3 regions of the Bradyrhizobium sp. Leo78 genome follow, and region 3 is predicted to be linked to each of the others. Evidence: predicted binding sites of a transcription regulator. Region 3 holds the regulator's gene; each other region holds the start of a gene.
What was found. Region 3 encodes LexA, which represses DNA repair genes until DNA is damaged. Its sites were predicted from a motif close to TGTTCNNNNTGTGTTCNG; they were not measured.

Region 1 (6,675 bases), on a different contig from region 3:
CGGCAGGGTCGATCAAGAGCAGCCTGAGCTTGGCGATGTCGTCGGAATGCCTGACCAGGAACACCGAGCCGACCGGCGCACCTTCGAGATCGGCGATCCAGCAGCGTTCGCGCGAGGCGTCGAACGAGGTCAGGAATTTTGCGACGATCTCGGCGACCAGCGCCTCGAAGGATGAATCGAAGCCGTATTCGCTGGCGTAGAGCGCGCCATGGCTCTGCGCCACCCAGCCCATATCGCCTGGCCGCGGATCGCGCAGCACCGCGCGCGACGGCTGGGTCTCGCCGAGCAGCCGCTCGATCGTGCCCATTGCTCCGGTCAGGCGGACGCGATCGTCCGGCTGAAGCCGTGTCAGCATCGCCGCCACCTCGTCATGCGAGGTGCGGTTGATCCTGGTAAAGGTCTGCCGCCCCTTTGCGGTGAGGCCGAGCTGGTATTGCCGGCGGTCGGAGGCGAGCGGGCGTCGGGTCAAAAGCCCGTCCTCGTCGAATTTCTGCAGGATGCGGCTGAGATAGCCGGGATCGAGCCCGAGCTCGGTCCCGATCTCCTTTGCCGATATCTCCTCGCGATGGGCCAGCTCATAAAGCACCCGCGCCTCGCTGAGCGAGAACGGGCTTTTCAATAAATGCTGGTCGAGGACGCCGAGCTTGCGGGTGTAGAAGCGATTGAACGCCCGCACCGCGGCGATTTGGGTTTCGGAATCCGGCTCTGACATAGGGGCACCTCAATAGTTGCCATTGTCAAATAATTATTTGACTTTGGCAAGTATCAGGCGCTGTCGTTCCGGCGCGCGAAGCGCGAGCTCTGATGTGCAATTGCACATCAGAGAATCCATTTACCCACTTGGCTTGCGGCCCGATGGATCCCGGGCCTGCGCCTTTGGCGCATCCCGGAATGACTAGGGAAGCGTAAGGAACTACGCCACGATGATCCGGCTGCGCAGCATGGTGCGGGAGGAGCGGCCGAGCTGCCGCAATAGTCGCGCCTCGGAGCGGGGGGCATCCGGGCGGTAGCCGCCGAGCTGCTCATAGTGATCGCGCGCGATCAGGAGGCCCTGTTCGGCAGTCGGGCCGGTCAGCATGCGGGCGACGAACTTGAAGCTGTCGCGCAGGCGTGCGTCGGCATAGGGCGAGCGGGCGTAGCGGAAGATGCCGGCGCGCGGCCGGCCGCTCATCGCGACGCCCTGGATGAACTGGGCGGTCTCCTCGATCCAGCCGCTGTCGAGTACGGCGCCGGCATGCAGGAACATCAGCCAGGGCGAGCGCGCCTGACGGGCGCCGGCCGCCAGCGCTGCGGCGCGACTGCCGTCGAAGGCCATGAAGCGGCAGCCGGCGACATCGGCGACGCGCTCGATCACGTCGGTCTTGGCGCCGTCCTTGGCGCGATCGACCAGCAGTACCTCTTTCACGACCCCGGCCGCGGCGCCCGGAACCAGCGCCGCAAGAGTCGCGACCGCGGTCCGCTCGTCGCCTTCAGTCGGAATAATCACGCTCAGCATCAACAGCGGCTTCGTTGGCTCAAAACAGGTGGAAAGCTCAAAATTGTTATCACCTTGTCACAATCAAAACAGCCGTAAGGGTGCAGTTTTTTGCGGCAGCGCCTCTGTGGAATTTCGCGAATGTGTTCTTGATTTGTTCTTACGACGTGCTAGCTTCAGAGCATGAGCCGAGCATCCTCTCATGCCCTCAAGCACCCGCCGGTGACGGCGCCCTCCACACCGGCGGGTGCGCCCTCCGCGTTTCCCGAACTCGCGGTCGCGATCGAGCGCGAACGGCGGCGCGGCCGCGGCGCGCAATCCAATGCCAGCGGCCGTTACGAGGCCGAGGCGCGCGTTACGTTCGACGACGGCTGGCAGAGCCTGGAAGACCTGCCGCCGTTCAAGACCACTGTCTCGCTCGACACCTCGCGCAAGGTGATCGCGCGCAACGACTCGCCCGATATCGGCTTCGACCGCTCGATCAATCCGTACCGAGGTTGCGAGCATGGCTGCGTCTACTGCTTCGCGCGGCCAACCCATGCCTATCTCGGCCTGTCGCCAGGACTGGATTTCGAATCGAAGCTTTTGGCAAAACCTGATGCGCCGGCGCTGCTCGAGAAGGAGCTCGCCGCGCCGGGCTATGAGCCGCGCATGATCGCGATCGGTACCAACACCGATCCGTACCAGCCGATCGAGCGCGAACACAAGATCATGCGCGGCATCCTCGAAACCCTGGAGCGCGCCGGCCATCCGGTCGGCATCGTCACCAAATCGGCGCTGGTCGTGCGCGACATCGACATCCTGCAGCGGATGGCGAAGCGCAACCTGGTCAAGGTCGCGCTGTCGGTGACGACGCTCGATGCCAAATTGGCGCGCACCATGGAGCCCCGCGCCTCGACGCCGCCGAAGCGGCTGGAGGCGATCAAGCGACTTTCGGATGCCGGCATCCCCACCACCGTAATGGTGGCGCCCGTGATCCCCGCGCTGAACGATTCGGAGATCGAGCGCATCCTCGATGCGGCGGCGCATGCCGGCGCCAAGGAAGCAAGTTACGTGCTGCTGCGGCTGCCGCTGGAAGTGCGCGACCTGTTCCGGGAATGGCTGCTCGCGAACTACCCGGATCGCTACCGTCACGTCTTCACCCTGATCCGCGATATGCGCGGCGGGCGCGACTACGACTCGCAGTGGGGGACGCGGATGAAGGGCACCGGGCCGATGGCCTGGATGATCGGCCGCAGGTTCGAGATCGCCTGCGAGAAGCTCGGCCTGAACAAGCGCCGCTCGAAGCTGACGACCGACCATTTCGTCAAGCCCAAGCAGAGCGGCGAGCAATTGAGCCTATTCTGAACACCTCCATTGAATAATGGGGACGAGGGCCGGGTTCCCGGTTGCGCGGCGGCGGCTGCTTCAGCACAGTCGCGCCCATGAGTCGGGACAAGTCTGAGAAGAAAAAGCCGGTCAAACCGGCAAAGGGCGTGATCGCGGTGACGCCGCCGAGCTTTCGGCGCGAGCGCGCGCTGATCAAGCGCGGGGTGTGGCCGATTGCCGGCTGCGACGAGGCCGGACGTGGCCCGCTGGCAGGTCCCGTGGTGGCCGCGGCCGTGGTGCTCGACCCGAAGCGGATCCCGAAAGGCATCGACGATTCGAAGCGGCTGACGGCAGAACGGCGCGAAGAGCTGTTTGAGCAGATCTGCGCGACGTCGGCGTTTGCGGTGGCTTTCGCTTCGCCGGCGCGAATCGATCGCGACAATATCCTGCGCGCCTCGCTCTGGGCGTTGGCGCGCGCCGTGCAGGCGCTGCCGGAGGCACCCAAGCATGTCTTCGTCGACGGCCGCGACAAGGTCGCCGTGACTTGCGACTGTGAGGCCGTGATCGGCGGTGACGGCATCGTGATGTCGATCGCAGCCGCTTCCATCATCGCCAAGGTGACGCGGGATCGGCTGATGTGCGCGCTGGCGCTGGATTGTCCCGGTTATGGCTTTGAACAGCACAAGGGCTATGCGGTGCCGGAACATCTGCAGGCGCTGGATCGCCTGGGCCCGAGCGCGCATCACCGCAGCTTCTTCGCGCCCGTGATCGCCGCGCGGCAGAAGCATTTTCCGGAAACGATCGAGCCCGATCTCTTCACGGTGGACCCGACCATCGAGGCCGAGGCGACGGCTGCCTAGCCCCGTTGCCTCCATCGCTGCGGCCCTTTATCAAACCTCCGGATCGATTGAAGCCGCATTCGAGGCTGGTTCTGGGCATTTTGGGCGCATGCGTTTCACCTCCCTGGTCGTCGAACTGATCCGCGCCCGGCCGCGGCTCGTGGTCTGGATCGTGGTGCTGGCGCAGGCCGCGCTGTGGCTGCTGGTGCCGCTGTTGATCTATCGCAGCCCGCCCGGCGATGTCGCGACCGTGCTCGCCTTCGGCCGCGAATACCAGGTCGGCACCGATCTCGGCCCGCCGCTCGCCTTCTGGCTCGCCGACATCGCGTTCCGCGCCGCCGGCAATCACGTCTTCGGCATCTATCTGTTGGCGCAGATTTGCGCAATCGCGACCTTCGTGAGCCTCTATCACCTTGGCCGCGCCATCATCGGCGGACAGCAGGCGGTCCTCGCCGTGCTGCTCACGATGACGGTCACTGCGTTCTCTTCGCCCGGCCTCGAGTTCGGCCCGCTGGTGCTGGCGCGGCCGCTCTGGGCGCTGTTGCTGCTGCATTCCTGGCAATTGTTCGGCCAGAACCGGCGCAGCGCCTGGTTCGCGTGGTCGATCGATTGCGGCCTGTTGCTGCTGACGACACCGGTGGCGATCGGGATGATCCTGCTGGTCCTGGCCTTTGCGCTGGCGACTGCGCGCGGACGCCGCACGCTGGCCTCGCTTGATCCGCTGTTTGCGCTGCTCGTGGTGATCGTGCTCGCGCTGCCTTACTTGATCTGGCTGATGCGCTCGGATGTTGTGACGCTGCCACCGCTGCCTGATGTCGCGGATTTGCGCGCGCGGGTGACGCGCTCCGGGGTCCTGCTCGGCGGCTTGGTGGTGTCGATGGCCGGCATCGCGCTGCTCCTCGTCGTCAATTCTCCCTGGTTCGCCCGCAAGCCGGAGCAGGCGCCGATCATCGGCCGGCCGCCGCTCGATCCCCTGGGACGGCAGTTCGTCTATTTCTTCGCCTTCGCGCCGGCGCTGATTGGCAGCCTGCTCGCCGGCCTGTTCCGTCTCGACCACGTGGTCGGCGGCGCCGGCGTCGCGTTGCTGCTGTCAGGGCTGGCCGTGATCGTCAACGCCGGCGATCTTATCCACCTCTACCGCCAGCGGCTGTTGCGCTCGGCCTGGGCGGCGGCGATTGCCGCGCCGGCCTTGGCCGTCGTCGCTGCGACGCTGTTCGTGCCCTGGACAGGCACAGCCGAAGTGAGGACTTCCATGCCGGCGGCCTCGATCGGGCATTTCTTCGCCGATAGTTTTGAGCGGCGCACCAACCAGCGGTTGCGCGCGGTGGCCGGCGATCCCGAACTGGCGCGCCTGATCGCGATGGACCCGCAGCGCCCGCATCTGTTGCTCGACGGAAGGCCGCGGACGCCCTGGCTCTCGCCGGCGAAGCTTAATGAGACCGGCGGCTTGATCGTCTGGCGCGCCTCCGATACGTCGGGCATGCCGCCGCCCGAGATCGCGCAACGCTTCCCGGACCTGGTGCCGGAAGTGCCGCGATCGTTCGAATGGCTGGTCAACGGCCGGCAGCCGCTGCTCAGGATCGGCTGGGCCATCGTGCGGCCGAAGGGGCCGTAGGCCTGTTTCTCGCCGTCAGCCCCTCATGGTGAGGAGCGCGTCTTCGCGCGTCTCGAACCATGAGGCCACAGTCTCGCCCGTGGCCCATCCTTCGAGACGCCTGCTGCGCAGGCTCCTCAGGATGAGGGGAAAGCGTGGGGTGGGCAAAGCGCAGCGTGCCTATCCTACGGTCTCTCAGGATGAGGACGAACTCTGCTGCCCCAGCGCCTTCGCGATGGCGCGGAGGTCTTGCCATGACATCCGCTTGTAGGAGGGCGAGCGCAACAGATAGGCGGGGTGGAAGGTGGCGATGGCGCGGATCGTCCGGGTACCGGTGTCGTACTCGAACCATTTGCCGCGGGTGCGCATGATGCCCTCGCGCGTGCCGATCAGCGCCTGTGTCGAGGGATTGCCGAGCGTGACCAGCACGTCGGGATTCACCAATTCGATCTGGCGCTGAATGAAGGGCAGGCACACCTGCGTCTCCTGCGGCGTCGGCGTGCGGTTGCCGGGCGGCCGCCACGCAATCACGTTGGCGATATAGGCCTTGCTGCGGTCGAGCCCGATCGCCGCGATCATCCGGTCCAGGAGCTTGCCGGAGCGGCCGACAAAGGGCAGGCCCTCGATGTCCTCGTCACGCCCGGGCGCTTCGCCCACGAACATCACCCGTGCCGCCGGATTGCCGTCGGCGAACACAAGCTTGGTCGCGGTATGCTTCAGCGCGCAGCCGTCGAAATTCGCCAGCAGCGTCCGCAGCGCGTCCAGCGTCGGCGCGGTCCGTGCCGCCTCGCGTGCAGACGCAACCGCCGCATCCGGCGCGATGGTGATTTCGCTGCGCGGAACTGCCGGCGCCGCAGGCGGCATCTCGCGCTGAGGACGCGGCGACGCCCCCTCGCGCGGCGGTGCGGCGGGAACAGGCTCGGCCTCCGCAAGCCGGTTGATCGGCTCGTCAACAAGCGCGCAATCGACCCCGGCCTCCAGGTAAAAGGCCAGCAATTGCTTTAAGGTAGGGGCAGGCTCGGGCGTCATGGTGGGATACAAGTCCTCCGCCCGCAATTTAGGATGCATCGCGCCGTCGCGAAATGCATTTCAATGGTTGTCCTCGCGACAAAAATCGGAAACAACGCAGCCTAACGAATTAGAAGCGTTCTCAACCGGGCTGAGAAGAGACCATGAGCACCGAAGAATTACCGCCCCGCGAATCCATGGAATTCGACGTCGTGATCGTCGGCGCCGGACCGTCGGGCCTCTCGGCTGCGATCCGGCTGAAACAGCTCAATCCCGATCTCAGCATCGTCGTGGTGGAGAAGGGTTCCGAGGTCGGCGCGCATATCCTCTCCGGCGCGGTGATCGATCCGGCGGCGCTCGACAAATTGATTCCGGACTGGCGCGAGGATGCCGACTGTCCGCTGAAGACCCAGGTGAAGGACGACCGCTTCTACTGGATGACGGCTGCCGGC
Region 2 (6,675 bases), on a different contig from region 3:
GTCGAGCAGGAAGGTCAGTCGCTCGCGGATTTCCTTCAGCACGCGCGCGGCGATCTCGTTCTGCTGCGTGTTCAGCGCTTCCGGCACGGTCTCGAACCACTCGCCGGCGCGCTTCACCGACAGGTCGGCGATCTCGCCGATATGCTTGCCGCCGATCTTGACGCACAGCGCTTCCGGCTTGAGGCGATAGCCACTGCAGGCGGCGCAAGGAATGTCGGTGAAATATTTCGCCAGCTCCTCGCGCGCCCACTCGCTCTCGGTCTCGCGGTAGCGGCGGTTGATGTTGGTGATCACGCCCTCGAACGGCTTCTTGGTGTCGTAGGAGCGGACGCCGTCCTCATAGGAGAACTTGATCTCGTCGTCGCCGGAGCCGTGCAGGATGGCGTTCTGCGTCTTCTTCGCCAGGTCCTTCCACTTGGTGTCGAGCGTGAACTTGTAGTGCTTGCCGAGCGCGGTCAGCGTCTGCAGGTAATAGGGCGAGGAGGACTTGGCCCACGGCGCGATCGCGCCCTTGCGCAGGGACAGATCCTTGTCGGGAATGACGAGGTCCTCGTCGACATGCTGCTCGATGCCGAGGCCGCCGCAGGCGGGGCAGGCGCCATAGGGATTGTTGAACGAGAACAGCCGCGGCTCGATCTCGGGGATGGTGAAGCCGGAGACCGGGCAGGCGAACTTTTCCGAGAACAGGATGCGTTCCGGTCCGCTCTTGTCGTGGATCTTTGCGGTCTTCTTCTTTTCTTCGGCGGGAGCTGCCGCCGGGGCGTCGGCGAATTCGATCACCGCAAGGCCCTCGGCAAGCTTGAGCGCGGTCTCAAAGCTCTCCGCGAGACGCTGACCGATGTCGGGGCGCACCACGATGCGGTCGACGACGACGTCGATGTCGTGCGGAAACTTCTTGTCGAGGCTCGGCGCTTCGGCGAGCTCATGGAAGGTGCCGTCGATCTTGACGCGCTGAAAACCCTTCTTGAGATATTCGGCGAGCTCTTTCCGGTACTCGCCCTTGCGGCCGCGCACGACCGGCGCCAGCAGATAGAGGCGAGTGCCCTCGGGCAAGGCGAGCACGCGATCGACCATCTGCGAGACGGTCTGGCTCTCGATCGGCAATCCCGTGGCCGGCGAATAGGGCACGCCGACGCGGGCCCAGAGCAGGCGCATGTAGTCGTAGATCTCGGTGACAGTGCCGACGGTGGAGCGCGGGTTCTTCGAGGTGGTTTTCTGCTCGATCGAAATGGCGGGCGAGAGGCCGTCGATCTGGTCGACATCAGGCTTCTGCATCATCTCCAGGAACTGGCGGGCATAGGCCGACAGCGATTCGACATAGCGGCGCTGGCCCTCGGCATAGATGGTATCGAAGGCAAGCGAGGACTTGCCGGAGCCGGACAGGCCGGTGAAAACGACGAGCTTGTCGCGGGGAATCTCGACGTCGATGTTCTTGAGATTGTGCTCCCGCGCGCCGCGGATCGTGATGGCACGCGTTGAGGAGCCGGCGGTCGGTTGGCGCTTCGCCCTGAGCACTTCATCCATATCGGCATTTCCAGGCGCTTGTAAGCGCGCCACGTTATGGGCGCGCGTCGTCGGAAATCCCTACCACGGCGCCGATGGGGTGATGCCGGAACATAGGAAGAACGGGCGACGATTTCCAGTGCTCAGCACGAATCATCAACGATTTGTTTCTGATCGCATTTCCTGCGTGCAGCTTTGGCAGTAGCTGGCAGCAAGAGGGGCTCGCGCAAGCGGAGCTTCGCAGATGAGCGGCTCGGAACTAACGACACGCAAACAAAAAGGCCGGCACAAGGCCGGCCTTTTCTTAAGATTGATATCCGATCGCGAGATCAGTACCGTCCGATGATCGGAGCGCCGCCGAGGCCGAACTTGTAGTTCACGCGGACGGTGACGAGGTCGATGTCCTGCTTGATATTCTCGGTGGCGAAGAGGCTGCCGGCCGGGCCGGCGAAGCCATTGTTGATGAAATCGTAGGAGCGATTGCCCAGGAAGATGTGATTGTACTCGGCGCCGACCGACCAGTTCGGCGCAAAGCCGTACTCGATGCCAGCGCCAACCGAGGCTCCCCAGCGGGTGTCGTTGATGTCGTTGGTGATCGGGAAACCGGTGAAGGCGTCACGCACGCGGTAGCGATCGGCGACCACGGCCGCGCCGCCCTTGACGTAGAACAGCACATTGTTGGCAGCATAGCCGATCTGGCCGGTGATCAGGCCGAAGGCGTCGACCCTGGTCTCGTTGGTGTCGATGCCCGTCAGCAGGCTGACGTTGCTGCCCTTGAAGTCAGCCCAGTTGCCCTGACCTTCGACACCGAACACCCAGGTTCCGGTCTGCCAGCGATAGCCGATCTGACCACCAGCAGTGCCGCCGTCGGCGTTATGGGAGCCGTCACTGAAACCAAGGACGTCCCAGCGGTTGCGGCTCGTTCCCCAGCCGCCGTTGCCGCCGATATAGAACCCGGTCCAGTCGTAGACGACGGCGACGGGCGCCGGCGGAGCCTTGACATAAGGGCGCGCGGCAAGATCGGCAGCCGAGGCGGGCGCAGCCAGCGCAACCAAGGCAACCGTTCCAAGCAAAAACTTCTTCATCGTAGCTCTCCAGCCTTTGTTCGCTTCAATTTGGTCCCGAAGCGTTACGGTATTAAAGACGCGAGCGCCGCGCCGTCGTTTTAGGCATATACTCCGATTCAACCGGAAATACCGTCGCCGAAACGCAACACTTCCCGGCGAAGTAGCGGGAACATAAGTTAATGATTTTCTTGATGTTTTATGGAACCCGAGGGTCGATTTCGGGTTCCATCCTGTCTGCACCAAATTTAGGCCACAATGTCACCACGATTACGTCAAGTTGCATGGAACAAAACTGGAACAATGGCGCGGCTGGTGCTATATGTGGATAACCGCGTAATGGACGGGGAATGGCTGCGCCCGACGGTGTCGGCGAGCGTATAGGTCCGTCAGCAATGTAAGATGTGGTTAGCGAAGACTGAATGTGGCCGCCGTGTAACCGGCCGGCCCAGCGATTGAGTGGAGAGCGGCGATGGCGGGAAGCGTAAATAAGGTCATTCTGGTGGGCAATCTCGGCAAGGACCCAGAAATCCGGCGGACCCAGGACGGCCGTCCGATCGCCAATCTGAGCGTCGCGACCTCCGAGACCTGGCGCGACCGGGCCACCGGCGAGCGCAAGGAAAAGACCGAGTGGCACCGTGTCGTCATCTTCAATGAAGGGCTCGCCAAGGTCGCCGAGCAATACCTGAAGAAGGGCGCCAAGGTTTACGTCGAGGGCCAGCTCCAGACCCGGAAATGGACCGATCAGAGCGGGGTCGAGAAATATTCGACCGAAGTGGTGCTGCAGGGCTTCAACTCCAACCTCACGATGCTGGACGGCAGGGGCGGCGGTGGCGGCAGCTTCTCCGACGACATGGGCAGCGGTGGCGGCGATTTCGGCGTCAGCGGCCCCTCGAGTTCCGCGCCACGCCGCGCCGTGCCGGCCGGCGCCCGCAACAACAACGACATGGACGACGATATCCCGTTCTGATCGAGCGGTACGTTGCCGGAAAGATCGCGTGAGGATGAAAATCTCCCTCGCGCGATACAGCTTGCGTCGAACTTATCCTCTTCAATGACTGCAGGATATCAGCGTCAAGCGATTGATATGGCTTGATGTGCCGCGGCCGGGTTGCTTGTGGCTCCGGTTAATGTGAATTCTGAGGAAATCGATCTAACCGACAGGGCGGGGCGATGCGGGCGCCGCCAACGGCCCGCGGGCGGTTTCCTGACCTCGGAGGGCGCCTTGCCGCACGCCGCTGGGGTGTTCCCGCGGCGCGCCGGTCGACCCCGTAAGTCTATGAAAAAACGAAGGGAAAAACCGGTCGCCGAGGCCGTTCCGGGGTGGTGGTCGGGCCCCCGATACGCTATATGATTCTGCAGTAGAACCGACCCGGATTCCCCCTTTGTCAGAACCTGAAGACGACAAGCCCGGCGAGCCGTCGGGGCCCTCCGACATTCGTCCCGTTTCCATCCTCGACGAGATGAAGAAGTCCTACCTCGACTACGCCATGAGCGTGATCGTGGCGCGGGCGCTCCCCGATGCGCGTGACGGGCTCAAGCCGGTCCACCGCCGCATCCTGTATTCGATGTACGACCAGGGGCATACGCCGGACAAGAAGTACGTCAAGTCCGCGCGCGTGGTCGGCGACGTCATCGGTAAGTATCACCCGCACGGCGACCAGTCGATTTACGACGCCATGGTGCGCATGGCGCAGGATTTTTCGATGCGCGTGCCGCTCATCGACGGCCAAGGCAATTTCGGCTCGGTCGACGGTGATCCGCCGGCGGCCTATCGATACACCGAAGCACGCCTGACGCGGGCGGCAGAGGCTGTGCTGGCGGACATCGAGAAGGACACGGTCGACTTCCAGCCCAACTACGACAACAGCGAGCAAGAGCCGTCGGTATTGCCGACGCGGTTTCCGAACCTCCTGGTCAATGGCGCGGGCGGCATCGCCGTCGGTATGGCCACCAACATCCCGCCGCACAATCTCGGCGAGGTCGTCGACGCCTGTGTGGCGCTGATCGACAACCCGGCGCTCGCCATCGACGACCTCATCAACATCATTCCGGGGCCGGATTTCCCCACCGGCGGCATCATCCTCGGTCGAGCGGGCATCCGGGCATCCTATCATCTCGGCCGCGGCTCGATCGTGATGCGCGGCAAGGTCACGATCGATACCCTGCGAAAGGATCGCGAGGCGATCATCATCACGGAGATCCCGTACCAGGTTAACAAGGCGAACATGGTCGAGCGGATCGGCGAGCTGATCCGCGAGAAGAAGATCGAGGGGATTTCCGACCTGCGCGACGAATCCGACCGCGAAGGTTTCCGCGTCGTGATCGAACTGAAGCGCGAGGCGATGCCGGACGTGGTGCTGAATCAGCTCTACCGCTTCACGCCGCTGCAGACCAACTTCCCGGCCAACATCCTGGCACTCGATTCCGGCCGTCCGCAGACGATGAACCTGAAAGATCTGCTGACGATCTTCGTCAACTTCCGCGAACAGGTGGTGACCCGGCGAACCAAATACCTGCTCGGCAAGGCGCGCGACCGCGCACACCTCCAGGTGGGCCTAGCCATCGCGGTTGCCAATATCGACGAGGTCATCCGCGTCATCCGTTCTTCGCCGAATCCGGCGGCCGCGCGCGAAACGCTGATGTCGCGCGATTGGCCGGCGCGGGACGTCGAAGACATGATCACGCTGATCGACGATCCGCGCCACCGCATCAATCCGGACGGCACCATCCGCCTTTCGCTGGAGCAGGCGAGGGAAATCCTCGACCTCCGGCTGCAGCGCCTCACCGCGCTCGGCCGCGACGAGATCGGCGAGGAACTCACCAAGCTCGCCGCCGAGATCTCCGACTATCTCGACATCCTGCGCTCGCGCGCCCGGGTGCAGGCGATCGTCAAGACCGAGCTTGCCGAGGTGAAGGCCGAGTTCGCCACCCCGCGCAGGACTGTTATCGTCGAGCAGGAAGGCGAGGTCGAGGACGAGGATCTGATCCAGCGCGAAGACATGGTGGTGACCGTGTCGCACGCCGGCTACGTCAAGCGCGTGCCGCTGTCGACCTATCGCGCCCAGCGCCGCGGCGGCAAGGGCCGGGCCGGCATGCAGACCCGCGACGAGGATTTCGTCAGCCGCGTGTTCGTGGCCTCCACCCACACGCCGGTCCTGTTCTTCTCCTCGCGCGGCCAGGTCTACAAGGAAAAGGTGTGGCGATTGCCGATGGCCGCGCCGAATGCGCGCGGCAAGGCGCTGATCAACATCCTGCCGCTGGAGCAGGGCGAGCGCATCACCACCATCATGCCGCTGCCGGAGGATGAATCTTCCTGGAAGAATCTCGACGTGATGTTCGCCACCACCGGCGGCAACGTCCGTCGCAACAAGCTGTCCGACTTCGTCGACGTCCGCCGTTCCGGCATCATCGCCATGAAGCTGGAGGAGGGCGAGGCGATCGTCGACGTGCAGATCTGCACCGAGCATGACGACGTGCTGCTGACCGCCGCCGGCGGCCAGTGCATCCGTTTCCCCGTCACCGATGTGCGCGTCTTCACCGGCCGTACCTCGATGGGCGTGCGCGGCATTTCGCTGGCCGAAGGCGACAAGCTGATCTCGCTCGCGATCCTGCGCCATGTCGAGACGACCTCGGACGAGCGTTCGGCCTACTTGAAGATGCGCCGCGCGGTCGCAGGCGAAGCGACCGCCGAGGAGCCGGTCGAGACCGAGGCCGAGGAGGCCACAGGCGCGATCCAGCTCTCGCAGGAGCGCTATGTCGATATGTCGGCGCAGGAGCAGGTGGTGCTGACGGTGTCCGAAAACGGCTACGGCAAGCGGACCTCATCCTACGAGTACCGCACCACCGGCCGCGGCGGCAAAGGTATCGTCGCCATGAGTGTCAACAGCCGCAACGGCAAGCTGGTGGCCTCGTTCCCGGTCGAGGAGGCCGACCAGATCATGCTGGTGACCGACAAGGGCCAGCTCATCCGCTGCCCCGTCGGCGACATCCGCATCGCCGGCCGCTCGACCCAAGGCGTCATCGTGTTCGATACCGCCGACGACGAGCATGTCGTCTCGGTCGAGCATATCGGCGACGACAGCGAGAATGGCGAGAACGGCAACGG
Region 3 (6,675 bases):
AACGCGCCGACCGGCCCGTACACCATCCCGACGTAACAGACGAGGATGAAGATGATGAAGATTGCGATCGGATAGTTGATGTTTCCGGGGTGCGTGACCGTTCCGAGCCACAGATACAGCGGATAATAGGTGATCGCGGCAAGCAGCATGCCTCCCAGGATCACCGGTTTGCGGCCGATCAGGTCCGACAGCCAGCCAAAGAAGATCAGGCTCGGCGTCGCAAGTAGCAGCGCAGCCCCGACGATGTACGACGAGGTCAGCGCGTCCACCTTGGAGACCTGCTGCAGGAAGTACAGCGCCCAGAACTGACCGCTGTACCACACCACGCCCTGTCCGATCAGGACGATGATGGCGATTCCGATGTATTTGATGTTCGAGCTAAGGAACGCCTCCTTCCAGGGATTCCTGGTCATCTGCCCGCGGGCCTTGATCTCCTGGAAGATCGGCGTCTCCTGGAGCTGGAGGCGGATGTAGATGGCGATGGCCACCAGCAGGAATGACAGCAGGAACGGAACGCGCCATCCCCATTCGTTGAAGGCCTGATCGCCAAAATAGATCCGGGTCAGAATGATCACGGCCAGCGACACCACGATCCCGAGCGTCGGCGAGGTCTGGAGCCAGCCTGTGTAGTAGCCGCGTCTGTCGTCGGGCACATGCTCGGCCACATAGGTGATGGCGCCGCCATACTCGCCACCCAGGCACAGGCCCTGGATCATGCGCAGCCCGAACAGCACGAACGCGGCGGTGAGACCGATCGACTGGTAAGTCGGGATCAGGCCGATCGCGCCCGTTCCCAGTCCCATTCCGGTGAGCGTGATGAGGAACGTGTACTTGCGGCCGACCCGGTCGCCCATCCATCCGAAGAGGAATGCTCCGAGCGGACGGATCAGGAATCCTGCAGTGAACAGGGCGATCGTGCTCAGCAGGGCTGCGACGGGGTGGGATTGTTCGAAGAACTTGACCGACAGAACGGCGGCCAGGCTGCCAAAGATATAGAAGTCATACCATTCGATGATGTTTCCGACCGACGCGGCAACGATCACCCGGCGAAAATCGCTCGGTACTTGAATTGCCATGTGCTGCTCCTTCGGTTCAAAGGCTTCTCCTCGCGTTTTTCAGCGCTCTGTTCGCTCGCGGAGTGCGCGTGATGCGTGACGCTACAGGCCTGATTTGCGAGTTGCGTCCGCAACGCCGGTCTCAGGGAAGCCTTGAACCACCTGAGAAGGGCTCCAGCGGTCTTCGAACCGCGAGCCACCACTGCCTCTTTCCCATCTGTCCGGGTGGAGGCGTGAGAGTAGTCTAATCCTCAATGGGACTGTGGCCTTATGAGACTTTCGGCTCAATCGGGCTTGGAGCGCTAAGATCGGAAACGCGCCGGCAGGGCGTTCTTTCCTCCGTATTCCGCATCTGTTCCGCTATCCCGCGGATACCCGGTTCCGGTAGCTTTGTTGAAGCAGGAATACTCCAGGGCGCAGGATGTCGGACGAGGGCAGGACGCCGGGCGGCAGGCGCGGCTATGCCGGCACCTGGCCGCCCCGCGAGGCGGTGGCGCCGGCGGGTGGTTATGCCCCGATCGGCGTCGGCGCCTGGCCGCCAATCGTCGAGACGTTGCGCCAGTGGGTCCGGGCGGAAGCGGGCGCCGGACGGCTTCTGCCCTGGGTGCCGGTCGCGTTCGGCTGCGGCATCGCGCTTTACTTCGCCGCCGACCATGAGCCAGTGCTGTCGGTCGCGGCCATCGTCGCCATCGCGCTATGCGCTGTCGCGTTCCTGCTCAGGCGGCGGCAGGCGTTCGCTGCCGCCGTCATCATTGCCGCCGTTGCGGCGGGTTTTGCGGTTGCCACCTGGCGCACCGCGCGGGTCGCACATGGCGTGCTGGCGCGGCCGATGTTTTCGGTGTCGCTCACCGGATTTGTCGAGACACGTGACATCCGCGAGCGTACCGACCGTTTCGTGCTGCGCGTCGCGAGCATCGAAAGCCAGCGCGGCGCGCCGAAGCTCGAGCGTGTCAGGCTGTCGGTGAAGAAGGGCACTGCCCCTGACGTCGGCAGCTTCGTCGAATTGAAGGCACGGCTGCAGCCGCCGCTCGCTCCCTTACGGCCCGGCAGCTACGATTTCAGCCGCGATCTCTATTTCCAGGGCATCGGCGCCTCCGGTTTCGTACTCGGCGCGATCAAGACGACGGCGTCGCCGGAAGGCCGCGGATTTGCGCTGCGCTATGCGGCGTTCATGCAAGGCATGCGCGATGCGATCGATGCGCGGATCCGCAACGTGCTCGAAGGCGACAATCGCGCGATCGCGACCGCACTCCTGACCGGCCGGCGCGATGCGATCTCCGAGCCGGTGAATGATGCGATGTTCATCTCGGGGCTCGGCCACGTGCTCTCGATCTCGGGCTATCACATGGCGGTGGTCGCGGGCGTGGTCTTCTTCGCAGTCCGCGCCTTGCTCGCACTGTTCCCGGTGCTCACTGTAGGCTTTCCGATCAAGAAATGGTCCGCCGCCGCGGCGCTGGTCGCTGCCGCCTTCTATCTGCTGCTGTCGGGAGCGGAGGTCGCGACCCAGAGATCGTTCTTCATGACGGCAGTGGTGCTGATCGCCGTCATGGTCGACCGCCGCGCGGTGACGTTCCGGACGCTCGCCGTCGCGGCCATGATCGTGCTCGCGATCGCACCGGAAGCGCTGGTTCATCCGAGCTTTCAAATGTCGTTTGCGGCCACCCTCGGGCTGGTGGCGCTGGTGCAGATTGGCATGCCGCATCTGTTTGCCGCGCCCGATCATTCCGCGACCGCGCGGATCGCGCTGTGGGGCGGGCGCGAGATTGCGATGCTGCTGCTGGCCTCGCTGGTAGCGGGGCTGGCGACCACGCCCTATGCCGCCTTTCACTTCCATCGGGTGGCGCCCTTCGGCGTGCTTGCCAATCTGGCGGCGATGCCGGTGGTGTCGGCGCTGGTGATGCCGGCCGGGCTCCTCGGCTTGCTGGCGATGCCGTTCGGTTTCGACGGCGTGTTCTGGGCGATCATGGGCAGCGGCATCGACTGGATGATCGTGGTTGCGCAATGGGTCGCCGCGCTGCCGGGCGCAGTCGGCCACGTCAGTGCGTTCGGGATCGGCCCGCTGATCGCCGCGAGCCTGGGCGTCATCCTGCTCGGGCTGTTGCGCACGCCGCTGCGCTTCGCCGGCGCGGCGGTGCTTCTCATTGCGGTGGTCTGGGCGGTGAGGGCGCCGCAACCCGACATCCTGATTTCCGGCGACGGCCGCAATGTCGCCGTCCGCGGCGGTGACGGGCGGTTGCACCTGATGCGGACCGCGAAGGACGCGTTTCTCGCCAAGGAGTGGCTTGCCGCGGATGCCGATGCCCGCACTGCAAGCGACCCGTCGCTCACGGAGGGCGTGTCCTGCGATGAGAGCGGCTGCGTGACCTCTGTGGCCGGTGGCGCGTTCGTTGCGCTCACGCGGCGATCCGAGGCGCTCGCGGACGATTGCGAACGGGCGGTGCTGATCGTGACCGCACGGCCGGTGCCACAAGGCTGTGCGGCGGCGGTCATCGATGCCGAGCGGCTGCGGCGGCAGGGCGGGCTGGCGCTGCGGCGGAACCGGAACGACTTCGTCATCGATGCGGTCAAGCCCGCCGGCCTCGACCGGCCGTGGTCGCCTGCGGTGTCAGGCGAAGGCGAACCCGAGACCACGATCCGGATCCAAGGGGCACCCGCGCCGCGCGCCATCGATGCGACCCCGTCCGAGTCCGACCTGCAGCCGGAAGACTGAGCGCCCCCGTCAATCTCCACCGGCGCTGGCCGGCAGCTCGAAGGCGCCGAGCCGAAATTCGTCCGGACCGCCCGAATGCGACGGCACTTGCACGAGCGTGAAGCTCGCATCCGGAAATCGCTCCCAGATCGCGAGATCTTCCGCTGCGACGGTGAGCCAGCCGAACCTGAACATGTATCGGCCGGGCTGGGCCACCCGTCCGGCTTTTTGCCATGTGATCTTGGTGACCACCGATCATGCCCCTTGCGAGTAGTTCAACAAAAAACCGCATGCGCCCCCGGATGGCCTCCGGGGCCGCTCGAAATACTTTGTTTTTCACCCGCGGCAACGTCCCGCCGGCCGAGACCGGCGGCGCACGCTGCCCGAAGCTCTCAGCCGATGAACAGCGGGTTCGGCGCGGGGCGCTGGTCGACCGCCTTCGGTGCCGGCTCTGCAACATGATGCGTCACTGGCAATTGCAGCACGGTCGCCCGCTGCCCTTCGCAGAGCTGGGTCACCAGCACATGGCTGCCATCGGGGAATTCGATCGCGTCGTGATGACGATCCCGAATATGCGCATCGATCTGGTTGAACTTGCCGACACGGAAGCCGGTCGTCTTGGTCCAGATCCAGCGATTGTCGTAGCGGACGTTATCGGCGAACGCGAGTTCGGTTCCGGGAAGCATGCAGACTGCGACCGTCGGATCGCTTTCCGAAGCGAAGCCGCGGGTCGAAGTGCCGCGGAAGGTGGTGGTGATAAGCGTCTCTCCAACTTGGGCGGGACGCGTCGCCACGGCATGCAGGCTATAGTCACACATCGGATTGCTCCTCATTCGAGATAGCCGACCCGTGCCTGGGAAGAGGCGCAGGCCTCTATCAGAGTGGACGATAACTTATAAGCCTCTGCTCCGTTCTTGGCATTTGTACGGCCCGCGCCCTCTAGCCGTTCACAAACACGATAGGAGGCGCTGCCGCACATCTCCTTGCATCGAGAGTGCCCCGGCGAACTTACCGGGGCTCTTATTCTAATCACTCTAAATCGTTCTTGTCAGTGTCCTTGAGGGCAGATCACCCACCAAAGTACCAGACGAGCTGCTGCGTCCTCGTCGGCTCAGTACTTGCGATAAAGCCCGATCAGCTTGCCCTGGATCCGCACCCGGTTCGGCGGCAGGATGCGGACTTCGTAGGCCGCATTGGCAGGCTCAAGCGCGATTGACGCGCCGCGGCGACGGAAGCGCTTCAGCGTCGCTTCCTCCTCATCGATCAGCGCCACCACGATGTCGCCGGTGTTGGCGGTGTCGTTACGCTGGATCAGCGCCATGTCGCCGTCGAGGATGCCGGCCTCGACCATGGAATCGCCGCGCACCTCGAGCGCATAATGCTCGCCGGAGCCGAGCATGTCGGGCGGCACGCTGATGGTGTGGCTGCGGGTCTGCAGCGCCTCGATCGGCGTACCCGCCGCGATCCGGCCCATCACGGGAACGGCGACGGGACGGTTGCCATCGTCTTCGGCCACGGCCGCGCTGGTCGTGCGCTTGCCGAGCGTGCCCTCGATGACGCTCGGCGTGAAGCCGCGGCGGCCGTTGCCGGCAGCGGAGAGCTCAGGCAGTTTGATCACCTCGATCGCGCGGGCGCGGTTCGGCAGGCGGCGGATGAAGCCCCGTTCCTCCAGCGCCGTGATCAGGCGGTGGATGCCGGACTTCGAGCGCAGGTCGAGCGCGTCCTTCATCTCGTCGAAGGAAGGAGGCACGCCGGCCTCTTTCAGCCGTTCGTTGATGAAACGCAGAAGTTCATACTGTTTGCGCGTAAGCATCGCGAGCATTCCCCCGGTTGGTAGCGTCGTTCGATCCGAGACTTGAGAAGAGCTGATCTCGGGAGTCACGCACTCCCATTCGTAGACAGCGAGTTTCGAAACAAATCATGAACGGACACTATATGTTCGATATGTGTTCCGCAACCACTTAATTTCTGGTGAACGCGATCAGAGATGCTCCGGTAGATGCTGGTCGCCGCGTCATTCAGGCAATCGGAGGATGTCGCAAGGCGCGCCTTTTGCTGCGGCTGGCGCGAATGGCGGACGGATCACAAGTGCCTGCGCCGCAGTGAGATTCCCAAGCAGCGAACTGTCTTGCTTGGTGACCGGCGTTGCGATCAGCGTGCCGTCGTCGCGCTCTTCGAGTAGCGCACGAAGATAATCTTCGCGCTGATCGTTGGCGGCGAGATCGCGGCCGAGCAGGGCGCTTTCCGTCACGTGATGAATCGCCGAGCGGCCGAGCAGGGCCCGAATCAACGGCACCAGGAACAGATAGGCGCAGACATAGGACGACACCGGATTGCCGGGCAGGCCGATCACTCGCATCGCGCCGAGCCGGCCATGCATCATCGGCTTGCCCGGCCGCATCGCGATCTTCCAGAACGCCATGGTCACGCCCTCGGCCTCAAGCGACGGCTTCACGAGGTCATGGTCGCCGACCGAGGCGCCGCCGGTGGTGATGAGGATGTCGGCGCCCGCGGCATGCGCGCGGCGGATGCCGTCAGTGGTGGCGGCAACCGTGTCGGCGGCGACCCCCAGATCGATCGCTTCAGCGCCTTCCGCACGCGCCATCGCCCGCAGCGCATAGCCGTTGGAATAGACGATCTGGCCTGGACCCGGAGAGGTGCCCGGCATCACGAGTTCGTCGCCGGTCGCGAGCACGGCGACCTTGGGTCGGCGCCGCACGGGGAGTTCCGGATAGTTCATCGACGCCGCCAGCGACAGCGCGCGGTCGGTCAGCCGGCTTCCGCGCCTGAGCAGCACGTCACCCTCGCGGAAATCGACGCCGGCGGGCCGGATATGCCGCCCGGCGACAGCGGCCTCGGTGATGGTGATGTGATCGCCATCGACCTGGGCGTCCTCCTGGATCACGACCGCATCGGCGCCGGCGGGAATGA

Region 1: a site for LexA is predicted at 1,619-1,636, ahead of AC5ZG1_RS10895 (PA0069 family radical SAM protein). Genes of this name have one in related genera too.
Region 2: a site for LexA is predicted at 2,853-2,870, ahead of AC5ZG1_RS26870 (single-stranded DNA-binding protein). Genes of this name have one in related genera too.

Annotation. Positions count from the first base shown of each region.
Region 1 is NZ_JCAMOT010000006.1:305,632-312,306, reverse strand. Features, by position in the region: gene AC5ZG1_RS10905 (bifunctional helix-turn-helix transcriptional regulator/GNAT family N-acetyltransferase) at 1-712, opposite strand, end outside; gene AC5ZG1_RS10900 (glycosyltransferase) at 914-1,495, opposite strand; gene AC5ZG1_RS10895 (PA0069 family radical SAM protein) at 1,658-2,821, shown strand; gene rnhB (ribonuclease HII) at 2,899-3,642, shown strand; gene AC5ZG1_RS10885 (glycosyltransferase family 39 protein) at 3,731-5,236, shown strand; gene AC5ZG1_RS10880 (uracil-DNA glycosylase) at 5,411-6,244, opposite strand; gene AC5ZG1_RS10875 (electron transfer flavoprotein-ubiquinone oxidoreductase) at 6,388-6,675, shown strand, end outside.
Region 2 is NZ_JCAMOT010000024.1:27,542-34,216, reverse strand. Features, by position in the region: gene uvrA (excinuclease ABC subunit UvrA) at 1-1,524, opposite strand, end outside; gene AC5ZG1_RS26875 (outer membrane protein) at 1,833-2,588, opposite strand; gene AC5ZG1_RS26870 (single-stranded DNA-binding protein) at 3,040-3,537, shown strand; gene gyrA (DNA gyrase subunit A) at 3,953-6,675, shown strand, end outside.
Region 3 is NZ_JCAMOT010000014.1:1,352-8,026, reverse strand. Features, by position in the region: gene AC5ZG1_RS19025 (MFS transporter) at 1-1,076, opposite strand, end outside; gene AC5ZG1_RS19020 (ComEC/Rec2 family competence protein) at 1,477-3,765, shown strand; gene AC5ZG1_RS19015 (hypothetical protein) at 3,775-3,996, opposite strand; gene AC5ZG1_RS19010 (hypothetical protein) at 4,137-4,562, opposite strand; gene lexA (transcriptional repressor LexA) at 4,856-5,557, opposite strand; gene AC5ZG1_RS19000 (molybdopterin molybdotransferase MoeA) at 5,759-6,675, opposite strand, start outside.